3 regions of the Lysobacter sp. DMC97 genome follow, and region 1 is predicted to be linked to each of the others. Evidence: predicted binding sites of a transcription regulator. Region 1 holds the regulator's gene; each other region holds the start of a gene.
The links. Region 1 encodes HrcA, which represses chaperone genes, less so after heat shock. Its sites were predicted from a motif close to TTNGCACTCNNNNNNNNNGAGTGCNAA; they were not measured.

Region 1 (9,865 bases):
TCAACGGCGTTGCCCCAGTTCGAGAAGCTCTCCTTGTTGCCGTAGAAGCTGCCGAGGTGACTGAAGGTGGCGACGACGATCACGTTGTTGCAGCTCGCCGGCGTGTAGCCCGACACGTTGGCGTTGTCGTTGCCGGCCGCGACCACGACCACGGTGCCGCGCGAAACCGCACCGTCGATCGCCGACTGCATCGTCGCGCCGCACGCGCCGGCGCCGCCGAGGCTGAGGTTGATCACGTTCGCCTTGTTCGCGCCGACCGCGGGCACGCCGGCGACGCTGCCGCCCGAGGCCCACGTCACCGCATCGGCGATGTCGGCGAGCGTGCCGCCGCAGCGGCCGAGCACGCGCACCGGCAGGATCTTCGCGCTGAAGGCCATGCCGGCGACACCGACGCCATTGTTGGTGACCGCCGCCGCGGTGCCGGCGACGTGGGTGCCGTGCCAGCTGGAATTCGACGCCGGCGAGCCGGCGTAGCAGTACCCGGCCGTCACCCAGTCGCCCGGGTCGGAGGGGTCGGCGTCGCGGCCGCCGCCGTCGTTGGCGATCGCGGCGTTGCTGATGAAGTCGTAGCCGCCCGCGAGCACGTTGGCGGCGAGGTCCGGGTGGCTGGTGAGGCCGGTGTCGACGACCGCGATGATCTTGCCCTGGCCGCGGTAGCCGGTGTCCCAGGCCTGGGTGGCGTAGGTGTTCTCGCCGGTGCTGCTGAAGTTGGTCTGCAGCGAGAAATAGGTGTCGTTCGGGGTGAGGTCGGCGTGCAGGCGGATGTTGGGCTCGACGTAGGCGACCTCGGGATCGAGCGCGAGCCGGCGCATCAGGCGTTCGGCGTCGGCGCGAGCGAGGCGGCGGTCGAAGGCGACCAGCTCGCCGCCGCCGGACAGCGTGCGGGCGCGGCGCAGGCCGGGCGCCGACACGCGGCCGAAGGTGGCGGTCGCGGCGGCGTCGAGGGCGCGCTGGCGCGAGGCGGGATCGGCCTTGAGGAAGCCGGCGCTGCGGTAGCCGACGATGAAGCCGTCGGCGGGGTCATACTGGCTGGCGGGGTCGATGTGCGCACGGCCGGCGGCGAAGACCGGGGTGGCGAGCAACGCGGCGACCACGGCAGACGCCAGTGCGAGACGGCGCGCGGAACGGGAATGGATCGACATGGAACCTCCTTGATCCCGGGCGACATCCTGTCCACCGGCGATGCCGGCCTGTCGGGGAAGGTCGCCCGTGAGCGGGCGATCGCGCGCCGGGCGGCGCGCGTGGCGGCACACCATGTGCCGTCCGCGGCGAGCCTCCGCCCGCCGTCCTGTCCTGTCAACGCATTCCGTCGGAGCGCGGCCGGCGCCGGAGCGCGGTGACGGCCACGCGAGAAGTCGTTGCCGGCTCACCCCGGGCCATCGGCCGAACGCCGGTCAGGACGTCATCCGCTCCCAGAAGCTCTTCACGCCGTCGATGAAGGTGCTGGAGCGCGGCGAGTGGCGGCGGGCGCCTTCGCCGCTGAAGGTGGCCTCGAACTGCTGCAGCAGCTCGCGCTGCTGCGTGGTGAGGTTCACCGGGGTTTCGACCACCACGCGGCAGTACAGATCGCCGGTGCCGCGGCTGCGCACGGACTTCACGCCCTTCTCGCGCAGGCGGAACACGCGACCGGTCTGGGTCTCGGCCGGCACGCGGATCTCGGCCTCGCCGCCCAGCGTCGGCACGCGGATGACGTCGCCCAGTGCCGCCTGCGAGAACCGGATCGGCACCTCGCAGTGCAGGTCGTCCCCGTCGCGCTGGAAGATGTCGTGTTCGCGGACGCGGATCTCGACGTACAGGTCGCCCGCCGGCGCGCCGGCCGGGCCGGCCTCGCCCTCGCCCGCCAGGCGGATGCGGTCGCCGTTGTCCACGCCGGCCGGGATCTTCACCGACAGGACTTTTTCCTCTTCCACGCGGCCGGCGCCATGGCAGGCCTTGCAGGGATTGCTGAGCTTCTGGCCGCGGCCGCCGCAGGTCGGGCACGGCTGCTGCATCGAGAAGATGCCGCGCTGGAAACGCACCTGGCCGCGACCCTGGCAGGTGCCGCAGGTCTCGACCTTGCCGTCCTCGGAGCCGCTGCCGTTGCAGGGCTTGCAGGCCGCCATCGTCGGCACTTCGATGCGCTTGTCGAGGCCGGCGACGGCTTCTTCCAGGTCGAGTTCGACGATCACGCCGACGTCCGCGCCGCGGCGCGGTCCGCGCGCGCCGCCGGCACCGCCGCCGAAGATGTTGCCGAAGATGTCGCCGAAGATGTCGTTGATGTCGGCGTAGCCGGCCTGCCCGCCACCACCGCCGCCCATGCCGTGCTCGAACGCGGCGTGGCCGTGGGCGTCGTAGGCGCGACGCTTGTTGGCGTCGGACAGCACCTCGTAGGCTTCCTTGGCCTCCTTGAACGCGGCCTCGGCGCCGGCATCGTCCGGATTGCGGTCCGGATGGTGCTTCATCGCGAGGCGGCGGTAGGCCTTCTTCAGTTCCTCTTCGCTGGCGGTCTTCGCCACGCCGAGGACTTCGTAGTAGTCGCGTTTGCTCATGCGTTACCTGTCACGATCGGGGAACGCCCGGCGGGCGCTCCCAGGAAAACTTCAGCGGGGAAACTTCAGTCGGCCAGCCGGCGCTCGATCCGGGGATCGGGCGCGAGCCACATCAGGGCGACGGCGACGATCAGCACGCCCGCGGCCCACGGCTGCCAGAACGCGGCCGGGATCGCCAGTCCATACATGGCCAGCGAGGCCTTGCCTTTCAAGTCGTCGCCGATCGCCTTCGCCAGTTCCGAGCGCTCGCCACCGTTGGCGCGGATCAGGCTCGACTGCATCGGCCGCCACGACGCGGCGCACATGAACAGGTTGAAGGCGTAGACCGCGGTCGGAATCGGCGCGAAGTGGTTCTCGCCCATCCAGCCGGTGGTGAACGGCACCAGCGACATCCAGAACAGCAGGTGCAGGTTGGCCCACAGCGCCCGGCCATCGACCCGGTGCGCGGCGTGCAGGAAATGGTGGTGGTTGCTCCAGTAGATGCCGACGTTGGCGAAACTCAGCACGTAGCTGAGGAACACCGGCCACAGCGCGCCCAGGTCGCGCCATTCGGCCCCGTGCGGCACCTTCATCTCCAGCACCATGATGGTGAGGATGATCGCGATCACGCCATCGCTGAACGCTTCGAGCCTGCCCTTCCCCATCCCGTCCCCGGCGCCGTCGAACGGCGGTCTGCACTGCACGCGAAACCCGCGGCGGCCCGGACGCGGGCTGATCCGCACCGGCCCGTCGCGGGCGCTCATGGCCGGCGACGATACCATCCGCCGGACGCGAACCGGCCCCGGAGTCGCCTCCGGGGCCGGCCGTCATCGCTTACTTGTCGTCCTTCACCTCGGTGAACTCGGCGTCGACCACATCGTCGTTGCGCGACGAGGCCGAGGGACCCGGACCCGCCTCGCCCGCCGCCTGCTGGCCGGCACCGGCGGCCGCCTGCAGCGACTGCGCGGCTTCTTCCAGCGCGCGGCTCTTGGCCTCGATCTGGCCCTTGTCGTCGCCCTTCATCGCGGTCTCGAGTTCGGCGATGGCGCCCTCGGCGCGGCCGATGGCCTCGCCCGGGACCTTGTCGCCGTGGTCCTTGATCGCGCTGCGGACGGTGTGGATCAGGCCGTCGGCGTGGTTGCGGGCCTGCACCAGCTCGTGGAACTTCTTGTCCTCCTCGCGGTGCGCTTCCGCGTCCTGCACCATCCGCTGGATCTCGTCGTCCGACAGGCCCGAGCCGGCCTTGATCTCGACCTTCTGCTCCTTGCCGGTCTTCTTGTCCTTCGCCGACACGTGCAGGATGCCGTTGGCGTCGATGTCGAACGACACCTCGATCTGCGGCGTGCCGCGCGGGGCGGCGTCGATGCCGGACAGGTCGAAGCGCGCCAGCGACTTGTTGAAGCGGGCCTGTTCGCGCTCGCCCTGCAGCACGTGCACGGTCACGGCCGACTGGTTGTCGTCGGCGGTGGAGAACGTCTGCGAGGCCTTGGTCGGGATGGTCGTGTTCTTCTCGATGATCTTGGTCATCACGCCGCCCAGGGTCTCGATGCCCAGGCTCAGCGGGGTGACGTCGAGCAGCAGCACGTCCTTCACGTCGCCGGCCAGCACGCCGCCCTGGATCGCGGCGCCGATGGCGACCGCCTCGTCCGGATTGACGTCCTTGCGCGGCTCCTTGCCGAAGAACTCGGCCACCGCCGCCTGCACCTTCGGCATGCGGGTCTGGCCACCGACCAGGATCACCTCGCTGATCTCGGCGGCGCGCAGGCCGGCGTCGTTCAGCGCGATGCGGCAGGGCTCGATCGACTTGCGGATCAGGTCCTCGACCAGCGCTTCGAGCTTGGCGCGGGTGAGCTTGATGTTGAGGTGCTTCGGACCCGAGGCGTCGGCGGTCACGTACGGCAGGTTGACCTCGGTCTGCTGCGACGACGACAGCTCGATCTTCGCGCGCTCGGCGGCGTCCTTCAGACGCTGCAGGGCCAGCGGATCCTTGCGCAGGTCGATGCCCTGCTCCTTCTGGAACTCCTCGACCAGGAAATCGATGATGCGCTTGTCGAAGTCCTCGCCGCCGAGGAACGTGTCACCGTTGGTGGCCAGCACCTCGAACTGCTTCTCGCCGTCGACGTTCGCGATCTCGATGATCGACACGTCGAAGGTGCCGCCGCCGAGGTCGTACACCACGATCTTGCGGTCCTTGCCGTCGCCCTTGTCGAGGCCGTAGGCCAGCGCGGCCGCGGTCGGCTCGTTGATGATGCGCTTGACGTCGAGACCGGCGATGCGGCCGGCGTCCTTGGTCGCCTGGCGCTGGCTGTCGTTGAAGTACGCGGGCACCGTGATGACGGCCTCGGTGACCTTCTCGCCCAGATAGTCCTCGGCGGTCTTCTTCATCTTCTCCAGCACGCGCGCGGAGATTTCCGGCGGCGCCATCTTCTTGCCGTCGCTGGTGCCGACCCACGCGTCGCCGTTCGAGTGCTCGATGATCGCGTACGGCACCAGGTCGAGGTCCTTCTTGACCTCGGCGTCGCCGAACTTGCGGCCGATCAGGCGCTTCACGGCGTAGAAGGTGTTCTTCGGGTTGGTCACGGCCTGGCGCTTGGCGCTGGCGCCGGCCAGCACTTCGCCGTCCTTGGTGTAGGCGATGATCGACGGCGTGGTGCGGTCGCCCTCGCTGTTCTCGATGACCTTGGCCTTGCCGCCTTCCATGATCGCGACGCACGAATTGGTCGTGCCCAGATCGATGCCGATGATCTTGCCCATGATGTGGTTCCTCGGAGATGGGAGGCGGCCGCGCCGCCGATGTGCCGTATGTGGGATGGCCGCGCCGGGGTTTCAAGCGCCGGCCGCCGTGAATCTCTGCAGGCGCGGCGGCCGTTCATCGGCGCCGCGCCCGCGCGGGTCGCGTCAGTCCTGCTTCGCGACCATGACCAGCGCCGGCCGCAGCAGGCGCTCGTTGAGCAGGTAGCCCTTCTGGCAGGTCTGCGCGACCGCGCCGGGGGCGACGCCGGGGACGTCGACCAGACTCATGGCCTGGTGGTGCTCGGGATTGAAGCCGTCGCCGGCCGCCGGGGCCACCGCAACCAGCCCGTTGGCCTGGGCGATGCGTTCGAGCTGGCGCAGGGTCAGCTCCATGCCGGCGCGCACCGGGTCGCCCTCGGGCGCCGCGGCCAGACCGGCCTCCAGGCTGTCGAACAGCGGCAGCAGGTCGCCGAGCAGCCGCTCGTTGGCGAACTTGCGGGCGTTCTCGACCTCGCGCGCCATGCGCTTGCGCTGGTTTTCCAGATCGGCGCGCTCGCGCAGCATGTCGGCGCGCAGTTGTTCGAGCTCGGCGTGCAGCGCTTCGATGACCGCATCCGGGGTCGCGTGATCGGCGGCGTCCGCCATCGAAGCGTCCTGTGACATCGGGTCCTGTGGCGTCGGGGTCTGGGTCATCTGGTTTCCGGGGCTGGGGGCGGGCAATCCGCCGACGGCCGAGGGATGGGGCCGGCCCTTCCGGAATCAAGTGCCCGCGTTCAGGAATCGCCTGCGGCAGCTCCGCGGGCTCAACGGTCGCCCTCGGACCCCAGCGCCTGCGTGAGCGCGTTGGCCGCGGCCTGCACCACCGGGATGACGCGGTCGTAGGCCATCCGGGTGGGACCGATCGCCCCCAGCACGCCCAGCGTGCGCCCGCCGACCCCGTAGGGCGCGGTCACCAGCGACACGCCGTCCAGCGGCGCCATGCCGGTCTCCTCGCCGATGAAGATCCGCACCCCCGGCGCACGCAGGGTGCGTTCGAGCAACTGCAGGATCTCGCGCTTGCTGGCGAAGGCCTCGAACAGTTCGCGCAGGCGGTCGAGGTCGGAGAGGTCCTGCACGCCGATCAGCCGGGTCTGCCCGGCCACCAGCATGTCCTCGGCGTCGCTGGCGAGCGCCTGGTCGGCCAGCTCCAGCGCCTGGGTCATCAGGGTTTCCATCTCGCGCCGGGCGTTGCGCAGCTCGGCGACCAGCAGCGCGCGCGCCTCGGCCAGCGGCCGGCCGGCGTAGTGCTGGTTGAGGTAGTTGGCGATCCGCTCCAGCTCGCCCGGGTCGTAGGCGCGGCGGGTGGGCAGGATGCGGTTCTGCACGTCGTTGTCGGCGAACACCAGGATCGCCAGCACGCGCTGCGCGTCCAGCGGCACGAAATCGACGTGCTTGAAGGCGAACTGCTCGCGCTTGGGCACGCTGACCACGCCGACGAAATGGGTCATCGCCGACACCAGCTCGGACGCGCTGCCGAGCAGGCGCTGGGTGCCGCTGCCGGGCGCCAGTTCGCCGCGCAGGCGGGCCAGTTCGGGTTCGCCCAGCGGGTCGATCTGCAGCAGGCTGTCGACGAAGACCCGGTAGCCCTGCGCCGTTGGCACCCGCCCGGCCGAGGTGTGCGGCGCGGCCAGCAGGCCCACGTCCTCCAGCTCGGCCAGGATGTTGCGGATGGTCGCCGCGCTGACGTCCAGGCCCGCGTGGCGGGCCAAGGTCTGCGAGCCCACCGGTTCGCCGTCGCGGATGTAGCGCGCGATCAGCGTGCGCAGCAGCAGCCGCGCGCGGGGATCGAGGCTGCCCGGGTCGAAGCCGGCGTCGGCGGGTCGGTTCATGCGCAACGGTATAGGCGCAGCCGCCGGCCCGCGCAAGGGGCGGCAAGGCCGGCGCCGGTCTCCGGAGATGAGACGCCATGAGGCACAATGCGCGCCCATGCTGACCCATCTCGCCCTTCGTGATTTCGCCGTCGTCGCAGCCGCCGAACTCGAATTCGGCCCCGGCATGACCGTCATTTCCGGCGAAACCGGCGCCGGCAAGTCGCTGCTGGTCGACGCCCTCGGCTTCCTCTCCGGCCTGCGCGCCGACAGTGGCGTGGTGCGCCACGGCGCCGAACGCGCCGAACTGAGCGCCGAATTCGACCTCGCCGACCACCCGGAAGCCACCGCCTGGCTGCGCGAACAGGAACTGGACGACGCCGACACCTGCCAGCTGCGCCGCACGCTGCGCTCCGACGGCGGCTCCCGCGCCTGGATCAACGGCCGCCCGGCCACCCTCACCCAACTGGGAGAACTGGCCGGGCTGCTGGTCGAGATCCACGGCCAGCACGAGCACCAGGCGTTGCTGTCGCGCACCCGCCAGCTCGCCCTGCTCGACGCCTTCGGCCGCCATGGCCCGGCGCTGGCGGCGGTGGCCGCTGCCGCCGCGGACTGGTCGACGCTGCTGCGCGAGCGCGACGCGCTGTCGAAGACCGGCGACGTCTCCGACCGGATCGCGCTGCTCGAACACCAGCACGCCGAACTCGCCCGCGAGACGCTGGAACCGGCGTCGATCGCCGACCTCCTCGCCCAGCATCGCCGCCACGCCAACGCCGCCGGGCTGATCGACACCTGCGAACGCGCGCTGGCGCGGCTGGAAGGCGACGACGCCCCGTCCCTGCTGCAGACCGTGCAGTCGCTGCGCGGCGACCTCGCACGCGCCCGCGACGACGAGCCGCGGCTGGCCGAAGTGGAAGGCATGCTCGACGCCGCCGCGATCCAGATCGACGAGGCCACGCGCCTGCTGCAGCGGATCCGCGACGACCTCGACCTCGACCCCGACGGCTTCGCCGCGCTGGAGGACCGGCTCGCCCGGCTGCACGCGCTCGGGCGCAAGCACCGGGTACCGGCGGAAGCGCTGTTCGAGCTGCGTGATCGGCTGGCCGAGGACCTCGACGGCCTGCGCAATGCCGGCGCCCGCCTCGTCGCGCTGGACGACGAGATCGCCGCCGCCGCCGCACGCTGGCGCACCGCCGCCGCCGACCTGACCGCGGCCCGGCGCAGCGCCGCCGACACGTTGTCGAACGCCGTGTCCACGCTGATCGCCGACCTCGGCATGGGCGGTGGCCGCTTCGAAGTGGCGCTGGAAGCCGTCGACGCCGGCCGTCCTGACCCGCAAGGCGCCGAGCGCGCCGAATTCCTGGTCTCGGCCAACCTCGGCCAGCCGCCGCGCCCGCTGCGCAAGGTCGCCTCCGGCGGCGAGCTGTCGCGGGTGTCGCTGGCGATCGAGGTCGCGGCGCTGGGCCACGACACCGTGCCGACGATGGTCTTCGACGAGGTCGACACCGGCATCGGCGGCGCCGTCGCCGAGATCGTTGGCCAGAAGCTGCGCGCCCTCGGCGCCCGCCGGCAGGTGCTGTGCGTGACCCACCAGCCGCAGGTCGCGGCGCAGGGCCACGCCCACTACCGCGTGAGCAAGGCCGACGCCGGCGGCATGACCCAGAGCGCGGTGCAGAAGCTCGACGCGAAGGCCCGCCAGGAAGAACTGGCGCGGATGCTGGGTGGCGTCGAAGTCACGAAGGAAGCGCGCGCCGCGGCGAAGCGGCTGCTGGAAAGCGCGGGGTAGGTCGGGCCTTGGCCCGACATCGCGGCCGTCCCGGTCGCGTCGAACGATGATCGAAGCGGCTTCGACCGGAAGCGGCTTCGGTCAGGCGGGTTGCAGACGGGAATCCCGCAATGGCGGGCCAAGGCCCGCCCTACTTTTTCTTGCGGACGTACAGCACCAGCGCGTGGGCCTGGATCTCGTAGCCGTGCTCGGCGGCGATGCGCTGCTGGATCGCCTCGATCTCGGCGCTCTCGAATTCGATGACCTTGCCGGTGTCCACGTCGACCATGTGGTCGTGGTGGTCGCCGCGGTCGAGTTCGTAGACGGCGTGGCCGCCCTCGAAGTTGTGCTTGAGCACGAGGCCGGCGGCCTCGAACTGGGTCAGCACGCGGTAGACCGTCGCCAGCCCGATCTCGTCGCCGTCCTCCACCAGCCGTCGGTAGATGTCTTCGGCCGCCATGTGCCTCGGCTGGGCCTGCTCCAGCATCTCGAGGATCCGCATGCGCGGGTGGGTGACCTTGAGGCCGAGTTTGCGGAGATCTCTGGTTTCCATCGCTGCTTCCGGGGGGGAGGTCGGCGGAGACGGCGGCATCCAATCCGCGATGAACGACGGTCGCCGACCCGACTGCCGGCGGCGCCGAGGCACAGTGTATCATCGACGCCCGCGACACCCCTCCGCTGCCGGCCGTCCCATGCCCATTCCGCACCGTCTCCCGCTCCGCCTGCCCCTGCTGATGCTGACCGTCGCGCTCGCGACCACCGGTTGCGGCATCTTCTACAAGCAGCCGATCTATCAGGGCAACCTCATCGAAAAGCGTGCGGTCGACCAGCTCCAGGTCGGCATGAGCAAGCAGGACGTGCAGACGCTGCTGGGCACCCCGTCGGTGCAGGACCCCTTCAACGCGAGCCGCTGGGACTACACCTCGACGCAGCGCATCGACCGCCGCGGCACCACCCAGATCAAGAATTTCACCGTCTACTTCGAGAACGACGCGGTCGTCCGCTGGGACGGC
Region 2 (9,865 bases), on a different contig from region 1:
GTGCGCGCGTGCCGTCGCTCTCGCCGTTGCGGGCGTAGGCGTAGACCAGGTCGACGTCGGAACTGAAGTTCAGTTCGCCTCCGCCGAGTTTGCCCAGCGCGAACACCACCAGCCGCACCGGCGCGCCGTCGGCATCGCGCACGACACCGAAGCGCTGTGCGAATTCGGTTTCGAGCGCTTCGAGCGCGACCTGCAGGCAAGTGTCGGCCAGCGCGCTGGTGCCGGCGAGCGTGTCGTCGAGCGTGTCGAGGCCGTGCACGTCGCGCCAGATCAGGCGCACCGAGGCGGCGTGGCGATGGCGCCGCAGCAAGGCGGGCCATTCGGCGCGATGGTCGGCCGAAAGCATTAGCGCCGGCAGCGGCGACGCACCGTCGTCGGCCAGCAGCGCGGGCAGCAGCGCGGGCTGGCGCAGGCAGACATCGACCGCGAAATCGCTGGCCTGCGCGAGCCGGCGCACGCGCGCCGCGGCGTCTGCATCATCGGCCAGCGCGGGCACGATCGCGCACAGCCGCGCGAGGGCGCGATCGAGCACGGCATCGGACGGGGCATCGGGCGGATCGACGGGACGCGCTGGAGTCATCCGCGGATTCTGGCATCCCGGCGCGATGCGCGACCGGGCGAGGCACCTGCGCGATGCGCGCAATAAAAAAGCCCGCCCCGGTCGAACCGGTAGCGGGCCTGCTCCCTCCCCCACGTCGGGATGCCGGCGCATCGTGAAGGATGCGTTAGGACAAAGCACGCTGCGGTGCAAAAAAGAACCCGGCGGTACATTTAAGCCGTCCGGGATCGGCCGCGAACGGGGCCGGGAATGGCCTGCGGACGAAGGCCCTGTGGCTTCCGTCGGGTTCAGGGATGCGCATACTGGGAATGCCGGTCGACATGTCCGGCCATCCATCCGCTGCGTCGGGACGGTCCGGATCGCCCGGGGAGGCGCCGGCCTGCGGACGCCGCGTCTTTCATCCCGTTTCCAAGGAGTGGTTCCTGATGCATCGCACCCTGAAATCCCGGCTGGCGGCCGTCGTCTGCGCCGGCCTGCTGTCCCTCGGCACCGCGCACGCCGCGCGTCCCGCCGCCGAAACCGCGTCCGGGCAGGACGCCAACGCCGCCGAAGACCTGGTCCAGCCGGGCCAGCTGAAGATCGCCAAGGCCCTGGGCGACGACATCACCGGCCAGCTCGTCACGCCCTCCGGCGCGATGACGTTCACCACGCGCAGCCTGTCCACCGCCGGCAAGCGCACCGCGGCCGGCGCCGCACCCGATCGCGTGCAGGCGAGGCTGGAAATCAACGGCGCGGTGATCGACCACGAGATCGACTACGCCGCCGGCACGCTGGTGGTGAGCACCGAGGCCGGCGTCGTGATCGATGCCAGCGACCGTGCCGTGCTGCGCACCTTCCAGACCGAACTCGGCCGCAGCCTGCTGATGCAGGGCTCGGCCAAGAGCACGCCGAAGTCGCTCGACCTGCTGTGGCGGTTGTCGGAGATGTATTCCGAAGTGCCGCTGGGCCATCGCCTGAAGCAGACGTGGACGATCCGCCGCAGCGACGCCAAGCCGCTGCTGCCCGGCGCCACGCTCGCGAACGCCAATCCGAACGGCGACCTGCCGCGCCTGGACAGCCCGCCGCAGAAGGCCTCGTGCAACGAGCAGAGCGGCGGCAGCTTCACCAACCTGCACAGCATCGCGGACGTCTGCCTCAACGGCAAAGTGTATTACCGCTCGTCCTCGCACGACTTCTGTCCCACACACGGCTACACCAGCAAGACCGTCGCCTACGGCTGCGGCGCGAGCTCGTGCGCGGGCCGCTGCGGCGCGGGCTGCGGCGTGGGCGACGGCCTCGGCGCGTGGTACCAGGACTGCCTCGACCACGACGTCTGCAATCGCGACCACAACTCGCAACTCGGTGCCTGCGGCGACGAATGGACCGAGGCCGCCGACGACTACGCCTTCGGCGCGATTTCCTGCTACACGACCTGCCACTGACGATCCGCCACTGACCGCCGTCATCCGGCGGCCGGCCAAAGAAAAACCCCGCGATCGCTCGCGGGGTTTTTCGTGTCGCGGGGACTGCGGGACGCGGATCAGAAATCCATGCCGCCCATGCCGCCCATGCCGCCGCCCATGCCGCCCGGGGCCGGCTCGTCCTTCTTCGGCGCATCGGCGACCATCGCTTCGGTCGTGATCATCAGACCGGCGATCGAAGCCGCGTTCTGCAGCGCGGTGCGGGTGACCTTGGTCGGATCCAGGATGCCGGCCTCGACCATGTCGACGAATTCGCCGGTGGCCGCGTTGTAGCCGAAGTTGCCCGTGCCTTCCTTCACCTTGTTGACGATGACCGAGGGCTCTTCGCCGGCGTTGGTGACGATCTCGCGCAGCGGGGCTTCCATCGCGCGCAGGGCGATCTGGATGCCGTGGTTCTGGTCTTCGTTGATGCCCTTCAGGCCTTCGACCGCGGTCTTGGCGCGGATCAGCGCGACGCCGCCGCCCGGGACGATGCCTTCCTCGACGGCCGCACGGGTGGCGTGCAGGGCGTCTTCGACGCGGGCCTTCTTTTCCTTCATCTCGATCTCGGTCGAGGCGCCGACCTTGATCACGGCCACGCCGCCGGCGAGCTTGGCGACGCGCTCCTGCAGCTTCTCGCGGTCGTAGTCGGACGAGGTCTCCTCGATCTGGGCCTTGATCTGCTTGATGCGGGCCTCGATCGCCGAGGTGTCGCCGGCGCCGTCGATGATCGTGCTGTTCTCCTTCGAGACCTGCACCTTCTTCGCGCGGCCGAGATCCTTGATCGTGGCCTTCTCCAGCGACAGGCCGACTTCCTCGGAGATCACGGTGCCGCCGGTGAGGATGGCCATGTCTTCCAGCATCGCCTTGCGGCGGTCGCCGAAGCCCGGGGCCTTCACGGCGCAGACCTTGACGATGCCGCGGATGGTGTTGACCACCAGCGTCGCCAGGGCTTCGCCCTCGACTTCTTCCGCCACGATCAGCAGCGGCTTGCCGGCCTTGGCCACGCCCTCGAGGACGGGCAGCAGGTCGCGGACGTTCGAGATCTTCTTGTCGTGCAGCAGGATGTACGGGTCGTCCAGCTCGGCGGCCATCGACTGCTGGTTGTTGACGAAGTACGGCGACAGGTAGCCGCGGTCGAACTGCATGCCCTCGACGACGTCGAGTTCATTGTCCAGGCCCGAGCCTTCCTCGACCGTGATCACGCCTTCCTTGCCGACCTTCTTCATCGCGTCGGCGATGATGTTGCCGATCGATTCGTCGGAGTTGGCCGAGATCGTGCCGACCTGGGCGATCGCCTTGTCGTCGGCGGTCGGCTTGCTCATGGCCTTCAGCTCGGCGACGGCGGTGGTGACCGCCTTGTCGATGCCGCGCTTGAGGTCCATCGGGTTCATGCCGGCGGCGACCGCCTTCATGCCTTCGCGGATCAGCGCCTGGGCCAGCACGGTCGCGGTGGTGGTGCCGTCGCCGGCGTTGTCGGAGGTCTTGGACGCGACTTCCTTCACCATCTGCGCGCCCATGTTCTCGAACTTGTCGGCCAGCTCGATCTCCTTCGCGACGGACACGCCGTCCTTGGTGATCGTCGGGGCGCCGAAGCTCTTCTCGAGCACGACGTTGCGGCCCTTCGGGCCGAGGGTCGCCTTCACGGCGTTGGCGAGCACGTTCACGCCGCGCACCATGCGCGAGCGGGCGTCTTCACCGAAACGGATGTCTTTGGCAGCCATGGTCTGAAACTCCGGAAAAATGTGGTGTTCGTAGGGCGGGCCCTGGCCCGCCGTTGCGACAGCGATGCGTCAGCACGCGTGCGGCGGGGCGATGCGCCCGCCCGCGCGCATCAGCCGACGATCGCGAGGATGTCGTCTTCCTTGATGATCTTGTATTCGACGCCGTCGGCCTTGTACGCCGAGCCCGAGTACTGGCCGTAGATCACCTTGTCGCCGACCTTGACCTTCGGCGCACGCAGGCCGCCGGTGGCGTCGATGAACTTGCCCTCGCCAATGGCGACGACTTCGCCCTTGGTGGGCTTTTCCTTGGCGGCGTCGGGGATGATGATCCCGCCGATGGAGGTTTCCTCGGCTTCGATCGGCTTGACGATCACGCGATCGTAGAGCGGCTTGAGATTCATGCGGATCCTCGCAAGTGGTTGATTGGGTTGGGAAAGGGCGGCGATCTTAGCACTCTCGACCCGAGACTGCCAAAACCGCGGCAAAAGTGCGCCCGGCTTGCCGGGACGGGCGGGAGATGGGGGGCGCCCGGCGGCTTTCAAGGGGGCCGGGCAAAGAAGAAGGGGCGGATCGCTCCGCCCCTTCGTCCGGTCCCGACCCCGGCGCGAGGCCGGGACCGGGTTGTCGCGACCGGATCGATCAGAACCGGTAGTCGGCGCTGACGTACCAGAAGGCGCCCGGCAGGTCATACGTGCCGGCGTCGTAGCCGTTCAGCGAGCAGGTCACGCAGATCGGCGGTTCCTTGCCGAACACGTTGTTGCCGCCCACCGACAGCTTCAGGCCGTCGAACAGCGCGTTGTTCCACGAGAACTGCACGTCGTGGTAGGTCACGGCGCCGAGCTTGTTGACCGCACGGGCGTTCAGGCAGTTCGGGACATCCGAGATCGTCGCGCTGTTGCAGTCTTCCTCGACCGAGTCGATGTAGCGCAGGCCGTAGACGACGTCGAAGTTGCCCTTGTGCCAGCCGAGCTGGGCGTTGGTCTGCCACTCGGGGATCGCGCTGTCGCCGACTTCGATGCCGACACGACGCGAGCTGACGTTGCCGTCGCCGTCGACCGCCTTGTACTCGCGGATCCAGGTCGACTGCAGCGAGGCGCTCAGGCTGCCGAAGCCCCATTCCGGGCTCAGCCAGTTGACCTTGAGGTCGGCGCCGCTGGTCTTCACCGTGCCGAAGTTCTGCAGGAAGTTGTTCGGCGGGTTGAGGTTGCCGCTGCTGCCGCGGGTGAACGGCGAGCAGACCTTCGGATCCGTGCCGTTGCCGGTGGTGTAGCAGGCGTTGAGCAGGGTCTGGAGGTCGGCCGACAGGATGGCGCCATCGATCTTGTGGTCGTAGTAGCCGACTTCGAAGTCAAGCTTGCGCGACCACGACTGGTCTTCACCCCAGCCCGGGCTGTACACCGCACCCACGGTCCAGCTGTCCGACTTCTCCGGATCCAGGTCGCGGTTGCCGCCGGTGAAGGTGGTGATCTGGGTGTTGGCCTGCTCGAAGTTGTCGGGCACGCCCGCCGCGACGCACGCCGCTTCCAGGCCCGGCGAGACGCCGTTGGTGCGGTCGACCACGGGCGCGCCGGTCGGGCCGCAGGGGTCGGTCAGGGTGGCGCCGAACTGGGTCAGGCCGTACAGCTCGCCCAGGTTCGGGGCGCGGAAGCCCTGCGAGTAGGTGCCGCGGACCACGACGTCCTCGATCGGCTGCCAGCGGAAACCGACCTTGCCGGTGGTGGTGCTGCCGAAGGTCGAATAGTCGGACCAGCGGATCGCGGCGGTCAGGTCGAGGGTGGCGAGGACCGGGAAGTTGAACTCGCCGTAGACTTCCTTCACGTCGTAGCTGGCGGAGATCGGCGAAGCGAACGAGTCCTGCGACTCGCCGGTCTGGCGCAGCGGATCGGGATTGAAGTCGCCCTTGTACTTGCGGTACTCGGCACCGGCGGCGAAGCCGGCGTTGCGGTCGGCGATCGCGAACAGGTCACCGGTGATGTTGAACGAGAACGAGTCGAGCACCTGGGTGCTGGCGTCGCGCTGGTTGGTGATGATGTAGTCGATCATCTGCCGGGTGAACGGACGCGCCTGGCCACCGAAGATGTCCAGCGGCACGCAGCCCGGGGTCGCGGCGCACACCGCCGGATCGCCCAGCGCAGTGCGGATGTGGGCGACGTTGTAGCCGTTGGTGAAGCGCTGCGTCGCCGAGTTGCGGCTGTGGACGTAGTTCGCATCCCAGCCGAAGTTGCGGTCGCCGATGTCGAACAGGCCGTCGAGGCCGACGTTGAAGTACCAGGTGTCGACGTTCTGCGTGAAGATGCGCGGCCCGACTTCCAGCGGACGACGGCCGATGAACACGAAGTTGCTGTTCGCGTCCAGGGCGAAGCCGAACGGGTTGTACGGATGGTTCGCCGGGATCGAGATCGTGTCGGCGATGCCGCCGGTGCCGGCGCCGGGACCGACGAAGATCGGCTCGGGCGCGGCCTGGTTGGCCGACTCGCGGTTGTTGAACAGGCCCTTGAAGTGCAGGCGGGTGTTCTCGCCGAGGTCGATCGTGGCGCTGGCGAACAGGGCCTTGCGCTCGCTGGGCGTCAGCAGCAGGTTGAACGGCGCGAAGTTGAAGCGGTCGGCACCAGTGAACTGGTGGTAGGTGCCGCCGTTCGGGTTGCCCGGGACGAACACCGGGGCGGTGGTGCCGTTGTTGAGGGTGATGCTGTAGAAGTTGCCCGAGGGGTCGGAGAACACGAAGCGACCCTGCGGGGTGCCCGAGCTGCCCGCGTCAAGGCCGGCGTTCGGTTCGGGGAACGAGGACTGGCCCCAGTCGCCCGAGCTGATGCGGTCCTGCTTGTAGTAGCTGGCGCCGAAGACCGCGTTCCAGCCGTCGCCGCCGGTGCCGAAGGTGAAGGACGCATCCTTGGTCTCGCCGCCGCGGCTGTATTCGCCGTAGTAGGTGTGCAGCTCGGCGCCCTTGAAGTTCTTGCGGGTGATGATGTTCACCACGCCGGCAATGGCGTCGGAGCCGTAGATCGCGGAAGCGCCGTCTTCCAGCACTTCGACGCGGTCGATGATGGCCAGCGGGATGGTGTTGAGGTCGGCGCTGCCGCTGACGCCCGAGGCCGAGGATTCGTTGACCCAGCGGATGCCGTCGACCAGGACCAGCACGCGCTGCGAGCCGAGGTTGCGCAGGTCGACCTGGGCCGAGCCGGCGCCGATGCCGCCGCCGTCCGGCGGATAGCCGAAGTTGCCCGAGGAGTTGAACTTGGCGTTCAGGGCCTTGCCGCTGGCCGTCAGCTGCTGGAGCAGCTCGCCGACGCTGGCGACGCCGGTCTCTTCGATCTTGGCGCGGTCCATGACGTACACCGGCTGGGCGGTGACGGCATTGGTCTGCTTGATGCGGGACCCGGTGACACTGATGGTGTCGAGGGTGCTCTTGTCGCTCTGCGCGTCCTGCGCCGCGGCGATGCCGGGCAGTGCGAGGAGCAGCGTCAGGTGGACAGCGGCCGTCAGGCGATTACGGCGCAGCTTGCTCATGGGTTCTCTCCGTTGAAATTGAATATCTAAAGTGTCGCAGCGGCCACCGCCCGGGCCCCCTCCCGGAGCGGCACCCCGGCTTTGTAAACAAAATGTGAAGGCGGGGCAAGATGCCGGCGGGCCCCGGGACCTCCGGCAGGGGCCGGATCCTGTCGGTCCGCCCCGTCCGCCCACCCGGCCGTCGCACCCGTCACCGTGGCCCGTGCACCCGCCGATGGTTCATCCCGCTTCGCTATAGTCCCCGCATGCGCATCCCCCATCTGCCCCTGCTCGCGACCCTGCTGATCGCGATTTCCCCCGCCGCCTGCCGCGCGCAGAACGACACCCCCGCCCTGGCCCGCACCCGGGCCGCCATCGAAGCCGCCGAGCGCGGCCAGACCCCGGCCTCGCCCCTGCCCGCCGGCCACGCCCTGGCCGGCTGGGTCGAATACGCCGGCCTCCGTCGCGACCTCGACACCCTGCCCGCGGCCGACGGCCAGGCCTTCCTCACCCGCTTCGCCGGCCAGCCCGCGGCCGAGGCCTTCCGCGAGGAGTGGCTGGCGGCGCTGGCGCGGCGCGAGGACTGGCCGGCCTTCCGCGCCGCCTGGTCGCCATCGATCAAGAGCGCCGCCCTGCGCTGCGCCGAACTGAACGCCCGGCAGGCGCTGGGCCTGACCGATGCCGACTGGACCGCCGACGCCCAGGCGCTGTGGCGCAGCACCGGGCGCTCGCTGCCCGACGGCTGCGACGCCCCGATGGCGGTGCTGGCCGCCCGCGGCGGGCTGACCCCGGCCCTGCGCTGGGAACGGATCGAGAAGGCCGCCGCCGAGTGGCAGCCGGGCGTGATGCGCGCCGCCGCCCGCGGCCTGCCCGCGGACGAGTTCGCGCTGGCGAACGACTACGCCGCCTTCATCGAATCCCCCCACGACCGTGCGCTGGGCTGGCCGAAGACCGCACGCAGCCGGCTGGTCGCCTCGCAGGGGCTGGCGAAGCTGGCGAAGGCCAACCCGGCGGCGGCGGAAGCGCGGCTGCCGAAGATCACGGAAGCGCTGGGCCTGAACGACGCCGAGCGCGGCCGCGCGCTGTACCAGGCCGCGCTGTGGACGGTGGCCTCGTACGGCCCCGAGTCCGCACGCCGGCTGGCCGCGGTGCCCGACGTCGCCTACGACGACAAACTCCACGAATGGCAGGCGCGCGAGGCCATGGCCCGCTCCGACTGGAAGTCGGCGCTGGCGGCGATCCGCGCGATGCCCGACGCCCAGCGCCGCGATTCGCGCTGGCGCTATTTCGAGGCGCGGCTGCTGGAGATGGGCGGCGACCGCACCACGGCCCAAGCGCTGTACCGCGACGCGGCGATGAAGCCGGAATTCCACGGCTTCCTCGCCGCCGACCGCATCGGCGCGCCGTACGCGCTGTGCCCGTCGACGCCGGCCACCACGCCCGCCGCGAAGACCGCGGTCGGCAACGATCCTTCGATGATCCGCGCCATGCTGCTGTACCGCATCGACCGCCCCGCCTGGGCCGAACGCGAGTGGAAGGATGCGCTGTCGCGGTTCACGCCCGAGCAGCGCCGCATCGCCGTCGGCATCGCCCAGGACAACGGCTGGTTCGACCGCGGCGTGTTCGGGCTGGTCAACGTGGGCGGCAAGAGTTATCCCGAGGAATCGCAGCTGTACACGCTGCGCTTCCCGCTGCACCACGACACCGCGATCCGGCGCGAGGCGGCGAAGCAGAACATCGATCCGACCTGGGTCGCCGCCGAGATCCGCGCCGAAAGCGTGTTCAATCCGCGTGCGCGCTCCGGTGCCGACGCCCGCGGCCTGATGCAGGTGCTGCCGTCGACCGGCGCGGGCCTCGCCCGCCGCCTCGGTCTGCCGTGGAGCGGCGGCGAGGCGCTGTACGAGCCGGAGTTCAACATCGCGCTGGGCACCGCCTACCTGCGCGAACTGGAAGACAAGTACGGCATGACCTACGTCGCGATCGCCGCCTACAACGCCGGCCCGGCGCCGGTGGCGCGCTGGCAGACGCAGCGCCCGGGGATGGACGCCGACTTCTGGATCGAGACCATCAGTTACAAGGAAACCCGCGATTACGTCGCGCGCATCCTCGCCTTCAGCGTGATCTACGACTGGCGGCTCAACGGCAACGCGCTGCCGATCACCGACCGCCTCGCCGGGCGGATGGTGGAGACGCGCAAGCCCTTCGTGTGCCCGGTCCCGCCGGCTGCCGGCACGGGAACGCCGCGGCGATGAGCCGGCATGTCGTCGTCCTCGGCGGCAGCGGCTTCGTCGGCCGGTCGCTGGTCGCGCGCCTGCTCGCGGACGGGCATCGCGTGGACGTGCTCTCGCGCGACGCGGCCACGCGCGAGCGCGTGCCGCCGGGCGCCGGGCATCGCGCGGGCGACGTGCACGACGCCGCATTCCTGCGCGAGGCCTTCGCGGGCGCCGATGCCGTGGTCAACCTCGTCGGCATCCTCAACGAACGCGGCGACGACGGCCGCGGCTTCCGCAAGGTGTACGTCGAACTCGGCGGCGCGGTGATCGACGCGATGCGCGCCACCGGCGTGCGTCGCCTGCTGCAGATGAGCGCGCTGCACGCCGGCGACGGCGCCAGCCACTACCTGCAGGCGCGCGGCGAGGCCGAGGCGCACGTCGTCG
Region 3 (9,865 bases), on a different contig from region 1:
GAGCGCATCGCCGCGCATACCGTGCTGTGGGCCGCGGGTGTCGCCGCCTCTCCGCTGGCGCGCGACCTCGGCGTGCCGCTGGATCGCGCCGGCCGCGTGCCGGTGCAGCCCGATCTCTCGGTGCCCGGGCATCCGGACGTCTTCGTCGCCGGCGATCTCGCCGCGGTGCAGTGCGACGGCAAACCGGTGCCGGGCGTGGCGCCGGCGGCCAAGCAGATGGGTCGCTATCTTGGCCAGTCGATCCGCACGCGGCTGCGTGGAGGCACGCCGCCGCCGTTCCGCTACCGCGACTTCGGCAACCTCGCCACCATCGGCCGCATGGCCGCGGTGGTCGACGTGCACGGCCTGCGCCTGTCGGGCCTGCTCGCCTGGTGGTTCTGGCTGGCGGCGCACGTGTTCTTCCTGATCGGCTTCCGCAATCGCCTCGTGGTGCTGATCGACTGGGCGCAGGCGTACTGGAGCTACCAGCGCAGCGCGCGGATCATCCTCGGCCGCGATTGACGTGCTCGATTGACGTGCTCGATCGGGTGCGCATCGCCTGACCGCCCGCGCCCGATCGCCGCGTTGACCCCGGCAGGAGCGGCGCATCCCGCGCCAGGGAGACACGGCGATGCCTTTGGCCCGATACGGCGTGCTGGCCGGCAGCTTCAACCGGTTCGAACGCGATCCGCCCGTGGACTACGGCAACTTCTTCCACGGCCTACTCTACGTGAACGCGCCGCTGCCCGACCAGCAGACGCCCGTCGAATGGCGCTGCGCGGTCGACGTGAAGGCGCCCGACGGCGTGGTCGAATACATCCGCCTGAAGATCAAGCGCGAGGACGTCGCCGGCATCCTCGCGCTGGGCGACGGCTACCACGCGCTCGGACGCAACGCGACCTCCGGTGCACTGGACTACGTGCGCAGCCAGTACATCATCGGTCCCATCGGCTGCGCTTCCCTCTTCTACGCGCTGCTGAAACTTTTCGGCGGCACCGAGCACAAGGTGTTCACGCAGAACGTCGGCGGCAGCGTGCTGGACGCGCTCGACGGCATGCTGGTCGACATCCGCCGCGTGTATGTGTTCGGCGAACCGTTCGCGCCGCTGCAGCCGGGCAACATCGGCATGCACGACGTGCACATGAACCAGGGCGACCCGCCGCCTACGCCCGGTGCACCGAACTACAGCCAGCAACTGGGCTGGTACAACAACAGCGGCATCTGGCAGGACGGCGGCGTGCTGATCGAGCACGGCGACGACACGGTCGAGGGCTTCTTCATCAAGTTCCTCACCCAGACCATGAACACCGGCGACGACGGGCATCCGCGCTGAGCGCGACGTCGTGCGTGCTCAGGCGCGCACGACGCGGCAGGCGTAGCAGCCGGGCTTGGCGTAGTGCAGGTGCAGGTAGGCGGTGCGTTCGATCGCGAACAGTTCTTCGATCGCCGCTTCCGCCTCGGTGCCCGGTCGCACGTCGGCCCAGACCATCATGCCGCGGGCGTCGTAGGCGCGCAGCGACAGCAGCCGCGTGCACAGCAGCGCCGGAATCTCGTTGACCGCCGGCATCGCCTGCACCGCCGCCTCGCGCACGTACACCGGCCCCGACGCGCGATACGGCGTGTCGACGACGTGGTGGTCGTGCGGCAGCAACAGCAGGCGTTCGCCTTCGGTCGCGTCCTGCAGGCTGACGCGGCAGGGATACACCGGCCGCCCGTCGGCGACCACGCGGCGCGCGTTGCGCGCACGCAGGGTATCGTCGGACAGCGCGAACAGCGGGGCGAACGCATCGAGTGGCAGCGCGTGGATCTGGAAGGACATGGCGACACTCCGGAAGGGGTGCGCGCATCCTCGCCGCAGCGTGCGCGCGGCGATATCCGATTCTTGCGGCGGGCGTCAGGATTTCGTGCCGGGTTTCTTCTTCGCGCCCTTCGCGGCCTTTGCCCGGACATGGTTCCCGTCCGTATGCAGAGTGAACAGTTCCGTCGCCACGATCAGGGGTTTGAGCGTCCGATACCCGTAGTTCTTCGGCGTGAACGATCCGCGGTTGGCGATGTGATTGCCGACCTTGCTCAACTTGGACCAGCCGTCCTCGTCTTTCGCGGCTTCCGTCGCGGCGTGGAGCAGATTCACCAGCGCCGTGTCGCTGCGCAATTGGGCGCCCGTGCGTTTGGCCGGCGGCTGGGCGGGCGATGATTTCGGTCGGGGCATTGCGGATTTCGTCGTCGCTGCCGCGACCGCGGCCATCACGACGGGCACGGCGACATGTTTCGCGGTATCGGCGGGAGCAGGCGCTGTCGCCACTATCTGCGTGTCTTCAGGCGGCGCGGGGTCATCGGCCGCATCCACCAGGAAGAACGTCGAACAGGCCGCCTTGAAGGCGTTGGGCGTGTTCGCCTTCCCGAAGCCGTAGACCTGCATGTTCGCGGCGCGCAAGCGCATCGCCAGCGGCGTGAAATCGGAATCGCTCGACATCAGCGCGAACGCGTCGAACCGCCCGGTGTAGAGCAGGTCCATCGCGTCCACGATCATCGCCATGTCCGACGCGTTGCCCTTCTTCGCGTACGCGATCTGCTGCATCGGCTGGATCGCGTTGTCCAGCAGCGCGTCGCGCCACGATTTCAGGGAGCCAACGGCCCAGTCGCCGTAGGCGCGGCGGACATTCGCCACGCCGAGGTTCGCGATCTCGCCGAGCACGTATTCGAGCGTCGAGGCGGACGCATTGTCCGCATCGATCAACAGCGCGATCCGCATCCGATCGTCCATGTCGCCTCCGGGGTGAATGCTCGCAGCCTAGTCCGGATGCGATGGCGGCGTCACCTGCCGGGCGCGGCGGCCCGGTCGCCCGGGCCGCCGGATCGCGCGAGGGTGCGTGCCGCGATCAGCGCCAGCCGTCCTCGTAATAGGCGGTGGAGAACAATGCCTTGCTGGCGCCGGTCTGGTTGTCGACCACGACCAGGCGCACCGTCCGGCTGAAGCCGACACGGATCGGGCGGATGCAGGCGCTGTCGGTGGTCGGACAGGTGCCGATCTGCCCCGGACCCAGATCGGTCCAGTAGAAGGTGTAGCTGCCCGGGGTCAGCCCCGAGACCTCGTACACCGCCACGCTGGGATTGCTGGCGGTCCAGGGCGTCCAGAAACTCGTGCATTCGCCGATGGTGCTGGAGTCCCAGGCATTGGTGTCGACGAAACATCCCAGTTGCGCGTTGGAGACATCGCCTGCGTGCGCCGGAGCGGGTGCCCCCAGCGATGCGAGCGCGAGCAGGGCTGCGGCGGGCAGGGAAAGGAAGGTGCTGCGATTCATGAACTACCTCCGTTGTAGTCGTGGAACGGCTGCGCCCGCCGTCGGTGGCAGGCCGTCGGACTATGCGCGTCCGCCGGTCGCCGGGATGCGATTGGTCTCACAAACGCAGCGTTCGGACACAACGACGACGGCCCGGTCGCCCGGGCCGTCGAATCATGCGGTGGTACGTGCCGCGATCAGTGCCAGCCGTCCTCGTAGTAGGCCGTCGCCGACACCGTCTTGCTGGCGCCGGTGGCGTTGTCGACCACGGTGACCATCACGCTCTTGCTCTGGCCCACGCGGATCGTGCGCAGGCAGCTGATGTTGCCGGTGGCGCAGATGCCGGTCTGGCCGGTGGCGAGATCGGTCCAATAGAAGGTGTAGCTGCCGGCGGTCAAGCCGACGACCTGGAACACGGCGACGCTCGGGTTGTTGGCGGTCGACGGCGTCCACACGCCGTAGCACTCGCCGATCTCGGCGTAGTCGTAGGCGTAGGTGTCGACGTAGCAGCCGAGCTGGGCGTTGGTGACGTTGCCGGCGTGCGCGGCCGGGGCGGGCAGCAGCAGCGAGGCGCCGAGCGCGGCGGAAGCGGCGAGGGAGAGCAGGGTGGATCGCATGGCGAAACTCCTTGGGGTGCGCGATGGAAGGAAGGGCGTTTCCGTCCGGCGGCCGGCGGACGGCAGCGCATCGAGGGAGCGCGCTGCCACGCACGGACACGGACGCGGGACGGTCCGCGAGCGCCTGCCCGCATTCGTCCCGTATGTCCTTCAGCGCAATCCGGTGCCGGAGAGGATCACGTCGCCCACCCGGCGGGGGCCGGAAACGACGACGGCCCGGTTGCCCGGGCCGTCGTGTCTTCGCGATGTGGTGCCGGCGATGCCGTTGCGGATCAGGCCGCGAACAGCGCCTTCATCTTCTTCAGCGCGTTGGCCTCGATCTGGCGGATGCGTTCGGCGGAGACGCCGTACTGGTCGGCCAGTTCCTGCAGCGTGACCTTGCTGTCCGGCTCCAGCCAGCGGCGCTTGACGATGTCGCGCGAGCGGGCGTCGAGGCGGGCAAGGCCTTCGCGCAGCAGTTCGAGCTTGTCGGCTTCGCTGTCGGCGGTTTCGTAGGCCTGGGCGGGGTCTTCGCCCTCGGCGACGAGATAGGCCGACGGCGCCGGCGGGGCGTGGTCGTCGTCCGCGTCGTCCGGGGCGTCGAAGCCGATGTCGCGGCCCGACAGGCGCGCTTCCATCTCCAGCACTTCGCGCTCGGAGACGTTGAGGTCCTTGGCGACGTTGCGGACTTCCTCGGCGTTGAGCCAGCCCAGGCGGGTCTTGCTGCGGCGCAGGTTGAAGAACAGCTTGCGCTGCGCCTTCGTGGTCGCGACCTTCACGATGCGCCAGTTCTTGATGATGAACTCGTGCATCTCGGCGCGGATCCAGTGCACCGCGAACGACACCAGGCGCACGCCGATCGCGGGATCGAAGCGCTTCACCGCCTTCATCAGGCCGATGTTGCCTTCCTGGATCAGGTCGGAGAGCTGCAGGCCGTAGCCGTTGTAGCCGCGGGCGACGTGGACCACGAAGCGCAGGTGCGACAGCACCAGTTCGCGGGCGGCGTCGAGGTCGTTCTGTTCGTGGTAGCGGCGGGCGAGCGCCTGCTCGTCCTCGGCCGACAGCACCGGGATCTGGTGCACGGCGCCGACGTAGGCCTCGAGCGAGCCGAGCGCGCTCAGGCCGTTCAACGCGGGGACCGGCAGGCTGTTGGGAATCAGGGCGGTGGGGGCGTTGGTCTGGGTCATGGTCATGGATGTTAGCAGTCGGGTCCTTGGAGTGCTAAAGCCGCGGGGAGTTCCCTGTGTTCCATTCATGGGACGGAAGGGCGTCCGACGGGGCCGTCTTTCCGTTCGTGGTGTCCCCGAAGACGCGGAATCCGGAGATCGGGGGCCATCCGGCGGCATTCAAGGTCTGCAGGCTGCGGGATGGCGGGCATCGAATGGCCGATGGGTGCCGTCGAGAAGGGAGAGGCATGGTCGCGACCGAGAGCGTAAGCGGGTCCCGGGAAGCGCCTCATGTGCCGAACGGGGGGATCCGAGGCCCGCCGTGGCGGTGTGGTCAAACGGCGTTCATCCGCGGCCGTCCCGCCAGCCCGGGTCGCGTGCCGGTGCGGACGAGGAGGTCGCTGCCGGACGGCGGCCCGTCCGGCCGTGCCTATCGTGCGCCATCGGCCGGCTCCCGTGGCGGTGCGCGAAGCTGCGACGGCCCGGGCGGTCGATGCCGGAACTCTGCACTTCCCCGCCGTCATGCAGGAGGGGTATATAGGGCCAGCCTCCATGCGGGATGTGCGTGGGCAGCAATTTCCGCAGGCAGGACGGAGATCGAGACAGGCGCTTCGGCGGTGTTCCCACAGGACCAGCAAGTCGAGAGAAGGATCTCATGCACATCGCATTTTTCTGTCTGCCCGAACACGGTGGCTACGTCCCCACCTTCCACATCACCAAGCGACTGCTGGCGCTCGGCCATCGGGTCACCTACTACGGGCCGCTGGATTTCGAGGAACGCGTCCGCAACCAGGGCTTCGACTACGTCTCGCTGTATCCCGAGGAGATCGTCAGGGGCACGGTCGATGTCGATGCCTTCCCGGACGGGGCGGTCGCGACGATCCGCCACATCCGCGGGCTGCTGCGCCTGCTCGCGCAGCGCGGGCGCTGGGAAGCGCTGAACGGCGTCGCCGACAACGCGCTCGCGCCGATGCTCCGCGCGAACGGCGTCGACCTGGTGCTGGTGGACGGCCTGTTCAATTTCATCGTGCCGCTGATTGCGGCCTCCGGCATCCCGTACCAGGTCTATCTCACCGAGCTGAGCGGTGCGCATTCGCAGCGCATCCCGCCCAGTTACAGCGGTGCGATCCCCGGCGAAGGCGGTGCGCTCGCCAAGCTCGCGATCCGGCTGTCATGGGCGCAGGCGCTGCCGAAGCTGCTGAACCCGGTGATGATCCGCCTGCTGTACATCGGTCTGCCGCAGCCGCCGAAACCGCTGCTGCGCCGGGCCAGGCAGCAGATCGCGGACAGCGCGCGCCGCGCCGGCATGCAGCGCAGCCTGTGGGAATACGGCATGCGCTGGACGAACACGGAGGTGGTGCTGTGCCCTTCCGCGTTCGATTTCCCCGAAGCGCGCGAAGGCAGGACCTATGCGGGCCCCTGCATCGATCTCGAGCGCAAGGACTGGTCCTTTCCCTGGGACGAATTCGAACGCCGCCACCAGGGCCGGCGCATCGTGCTGGTGTCGCTGGGCACGCACGCGGCCCAGTACGGCGGCACGACCACGCAATTCCTGCGCAAGGTGTTCGAGCTGGCCTCCGGCTGCGCCGACCTGTTCTTCGTCGTCGCGCTCGGCAAGGGGCGGTCGGTGGACTCGATCGGTGCGCCGCCGGAGAACGTCATGGCTTTCCCGTTCCTGCCGCAGCTCGACCTGCTCGAGCGCGCCAGCGCGATGGTCACCAACGGCGGCCTGGGCACGGTCAAGGAATGCATCTGGTTCCGGGTGCCGATGGTCGTGGCGCCCTGCAACTTCGATCAGCCGGGGAATGCCGCGCGCGTCGTGCACCACGGCATCGGCAGGCGCGTGGACGTCGCCCGCGTCAAGGTCCCGCAATTGCAGGAGGCGATCAGGGCCTGCCTCGATGATGCCGCCATCGCCGGGAAGATCGGCGCCATGAGCGCGGCGTTCCGCGACTCCGGCGAACACGAGCAGTGGCTCGCCGGCATCGTCTCGCACGGCACGGCGGCCGCGGTGGCCTGATCGGGCGGACGGGCGTGCGGGTGCGCGCCCGCCCGCAACGTGGTGTCACGACACCTGCCGTGCCTCGATCGGCGCGTGGGGTTCCCGGCGCAGCTTCGCGGCGAGCCAGTGCTCGAAGTCGTCCACGTAGCTGAACAGCACGGGCACGAAGACCAGGCTCAGCACCGTCGAAGACAGCAGCCCGCCGATCACGGCGATCGCCATCGGCCCGCGGAAGGCCGAATCGAGCGAGACGCCCGCCGCGATCGGCAGCATGCCGGCGGTCATCGCCATCGAGGTCATGACGATCGGGCGGGCGCGGAGGCGGCAGGCGGCGAGGATCGCGGTCTGCCGCGGCACGCCGCTGCGGGTCTGTTCGAGCATGGCGTCGACCAGCAGGATCGAATTCTTGTCCGCGATGCCCATCAGCATCAGCATGCCCAGCAGCGCCGGCATGCTCAGCTCCATGCCGGTCACGAACAGCAGCAGGAACGCGCCGCCGACCGAGAGCGGCAGCGCCATCATGCGCGCCAGCGGCTGCAGCCAGTCGCGGTAGAGCAGCACCTGGATGCCGTAGACCATCAGCAGACCCGCGCCCAGTGCACGCAGGAAGCCCATCATCAGGTCCTGCATGAATTCGGCGTCACCGGTGTTGAGCACCTGCACGCCGCTCGGCAACGCCTTCATGGCCGGCAAGGCCTCGATGCGCTCCAGCGCCGTGCCCAGGGCGATGCCGTCGAGATTGGCCTCGACGTTGATCCGGCGTTGCCGCTGGTAGCGCTCGATCGCCACCGGTCCCTGCGCGAAAGACAGCCGGGCGACCGACGACAGCGGCACCGTGTCGCCTGCGGCGGTGCGCAGCTTCAGGTTCTGCAGGGTACCGAGGTCCTGGCCGAACTCCCGCGGGATGCGCACGCGCACGGGGATTTCGCGGTCGAGCAGATTCAGCCTGGACAGCCGCGGGAGATCGTCGCCGATGGTGGAGACGCTGATTGCCTCGCCGACCTGCTGGGTGGTGATGCCGAATTCCGCGGCCTTCACCAGATCCATCGTGACGACCACCTCCGGCTGCTTCTGGCCCTCGTTGCTGTCGACGCCGGTGAGTCCGGCGATGCCGCGCATCTGCTGCTTGAGCGTGTCGGCGGCACGCGAGAGCGCTGCCGGGTCCTCGCTGACCAGCGCGATCGACACGTCCTTCTGTCCGGTGAAACTGTCGAAGCCGATGCGCACGTCGGGCATGCCGGCCACTTCGGCGTACACCTTCCGGCTGAACTCGCGTTCGCTGAGCGCGCGATCCCGGGGTGGCACCAGCTTGGCGTAGATCCGGGCCTGGTTGATCGCCCCGTTGGTCTCGCCGACGGTGGTGACCACGTATTCGACCTCCGGGTGCCGCTTGAGGATTGCCGCCACCTTCTGCGTCGCTGCGTCGGTCTGCTCGATCGTGCTGCCGCGGGGCATCTCCAGCGTGGCGCTGGTGAGCGAATAGTCGTCGTAGGGCATGAAGCCGGTCGGCAGCAGGGGCACCAGTCCGAACGACAGCAGCAGGCACAGCAGCACCACGCACATCGTCTTGACGCGATGCTTCAAGGTCCATTCGACGATGCGCAGGTAGTGCACCAGCGCCGGCGACTCCGCCGGCTCGACATGGCGCGGTTCGCGCAGCAGGCGCGAGGCCATCATCGGCGTCAGCAGCCGGGCGACCAGCAGCGAGAAGAACGCCGCCACCGCGACGGTCAGTCCGAACTGGCGGAAGAACAGGCCGGGCAGGCCCTCCATGAAACTCACCGGCACGAACACCGCGCAGATCACCAGCGTCGTCGCGATCACCGACAGGCCGATCTCGTCGGCGGCCTCGATCGCGGCCTGGTAGGCGGACTTGCCCTGCCGCATGTGCCGGTGGATGTTCTCGATCTCGACGATGGCGTCGTCCACCAGCACGCCGGTCACCAGGGTGATCGACAGCAGGCTGACGAAGTTCAGGGTGAACCCGAACCACTGCATGGCGAGGAACGTCGGGATCACCGACAGCGGGATCGCCACCGCCGCCATCGCGGTGGTGCGCCAGTCGCGGAGGAACAGGAACACGACCAGCACCGTGAGCACCGCGCCTTCCAGGAAATTGAACAGGGTCGAGCGGTAGGAGGTCTCGACGAACTCCACTTCCGAATAGCCGAGCGTGAACTTGACCCCGTGCTTCGCGGTGAGCGCGTCGAGCTTCTCCCTCACCGCGCGGGCGATCTCGACCTCGCTGAAGCCCTGTTCCTTGAAGACCTTGAACGAGATCGCCGGCCGGCCATCGACGCGGGTGATGCTGCGCATGTCCGATTCGCCGAACGAGACCGTGCCCAGGTCCGACAGGCGCACCTCGCGCCCGCCGGCGACCGCGACGCGGCTCTGCGCCAGTTGTTCCAGCGTCGCTGCGCGACCGATCGTGCGCAGGGCGTATTCGGTGCCACCGAGGGTCAATCGCCCGCCCGGGTAGTTGATGTTGGTGGCGGACAGCTGGTGGCTGACGTCGGCCGCGGTGATGCCCAGGGACGCAAGGCGGACGGGATCGAGTTCGATCGCGATTTCCTGGTCGGCACCGCCGCTGCGGTCCACGCGCGAAACGCCGGTGATCGACTTCAACGTGCGCGCCACGGTGTCGTCGACGAACCAGCTCAGCTCGGGCACCGGCATTTCCGGCGCCTCGACGATGTAGATGCCGACCGGGCGGCCGGTGTCGTCGGCGCGCTGCACGATCGGCTCCCGCACGGTCGCCGGCAGGTTCTGGCGGATCGCGGCGACGGCATTGCGTACGTCGTTCATCGCCCTGTCCACGTTCACGCCGAGATCGAACTCGAC

Region 2: a site for HrcA is predicted at 4,170-4,196, ahead of ACT53Q_RS07875 (co-chaperone GroES). Genes of this name have one in related genera too.
Region 3: a site for HrcA is predicted at 5,055-5,081, ahead of rpoH (RNA polymerase sigma factor RpoH). Genes of this name have one in related genera too.

The regions. Positions count from the first base shown of each region.
Region 1 covers NZ_JBQUZR010000001.1:242,769-252,633, forward strand. The annotation lists gene ACT53Q_RS00640 (S8 family peptidase) at 1-1,142, opposite strand, end outside; gene dnaJ (molecular chaperone DnaJ) at 1,395-2,528, opposite strand; gene ACT53Q_RS00650 (TMEM175 family protein) at 2,594-3,172, opposite strand; gene dnaK (molecular chaperone DnaK) at 3,342-5,264, opposite strand; gene grpE (nucleotide exchange factor GrpE) at 5,406-5,933, opposite strand; gene hrcA (heat-inducible transcriptional repressor HrcA) at 6,044-7,108, opposite strand; gene recN (DNA repair protein RecN) at 7,206-8,873, shown strand; gene fur (ferric iron uptake transcriptional regulator) at 9,004-9,405, opposite strand; gene ACT53Q_RS00680 (outer membrane protein assembly factor BamE) at 9,545-9,865, shown strand, end outside.
Region 2 covers NZ_JBQUZR010000003.1:363,416-373,280, reverse strand. The annotation lists gene glnE (bifunctional [glutamate--ammonia ligase]-adenylyl-L-tyrosine phosphorylase/[glutamate--ammonia-ligase] adenylyltransferase) at 1-580, opposite strand, end outside; gene ACT53Q_RS07885 (DUF8213 domain-containing protein) at 985-1,980, shown strand; gene groL (chaperonin GroEL) at 2,079-3,722, opposite strand; gene ACT53Q_RS07875 (co-chaperone GroES) at 3,833-4,123, opposite strand; gene ACT53Q_RS07870 (TonB-dependent receptor plug domain-containing protein) at 4,362-7,229, opposite strand; gene ACT53Q_RS07865 (lytic transglycosylase domain-containing protein) at 7,481-9,460, shown strand; gene ACT53Q_RS07860 (complex I NDUFA9 subunit family protein) at 9,457-9,865, shown strand, end outside.
Region 3 covers NZ_JBQUZR010000006.1:74,462-84,326, forward strand. The annotation lists gene ACT53Q_RS13945 (NAD(P)/FAD-dependent oxidoreductase) at 1-501, shown strand, start outside; gene ACT53Q_RS13950 (DUF2278 family protein) at 611-1,312, shown strand; gene ACT53Q_RS13955 (DUF1203 domain-containing protein) at 1,331-1,798, opposite strand; gene ACT53Q_RS13960 (NYN domain-containing protein) at 1,874-2,743, opposite strand; gene ACT53Q_RS13965 (hypothetical protein) at 2,859-3,281, opposite strand; gene ACT53Q_RS13970 (hypothetical protein) at 3,458-3,877, opposite strand; gene rpoH (RNA polymerase sigma factor RpoH) at 4,150-5,043, opposite strand; gene ACT53Q_RS13980 (nucleotide disphospho-sugar-binding domain-containing protein) at 5,678-7,042, shown strand; gene ACT53Q_RS13985 (efflux RND transporter permease subunit) at 7,088-9,865, opposite strand, start outside.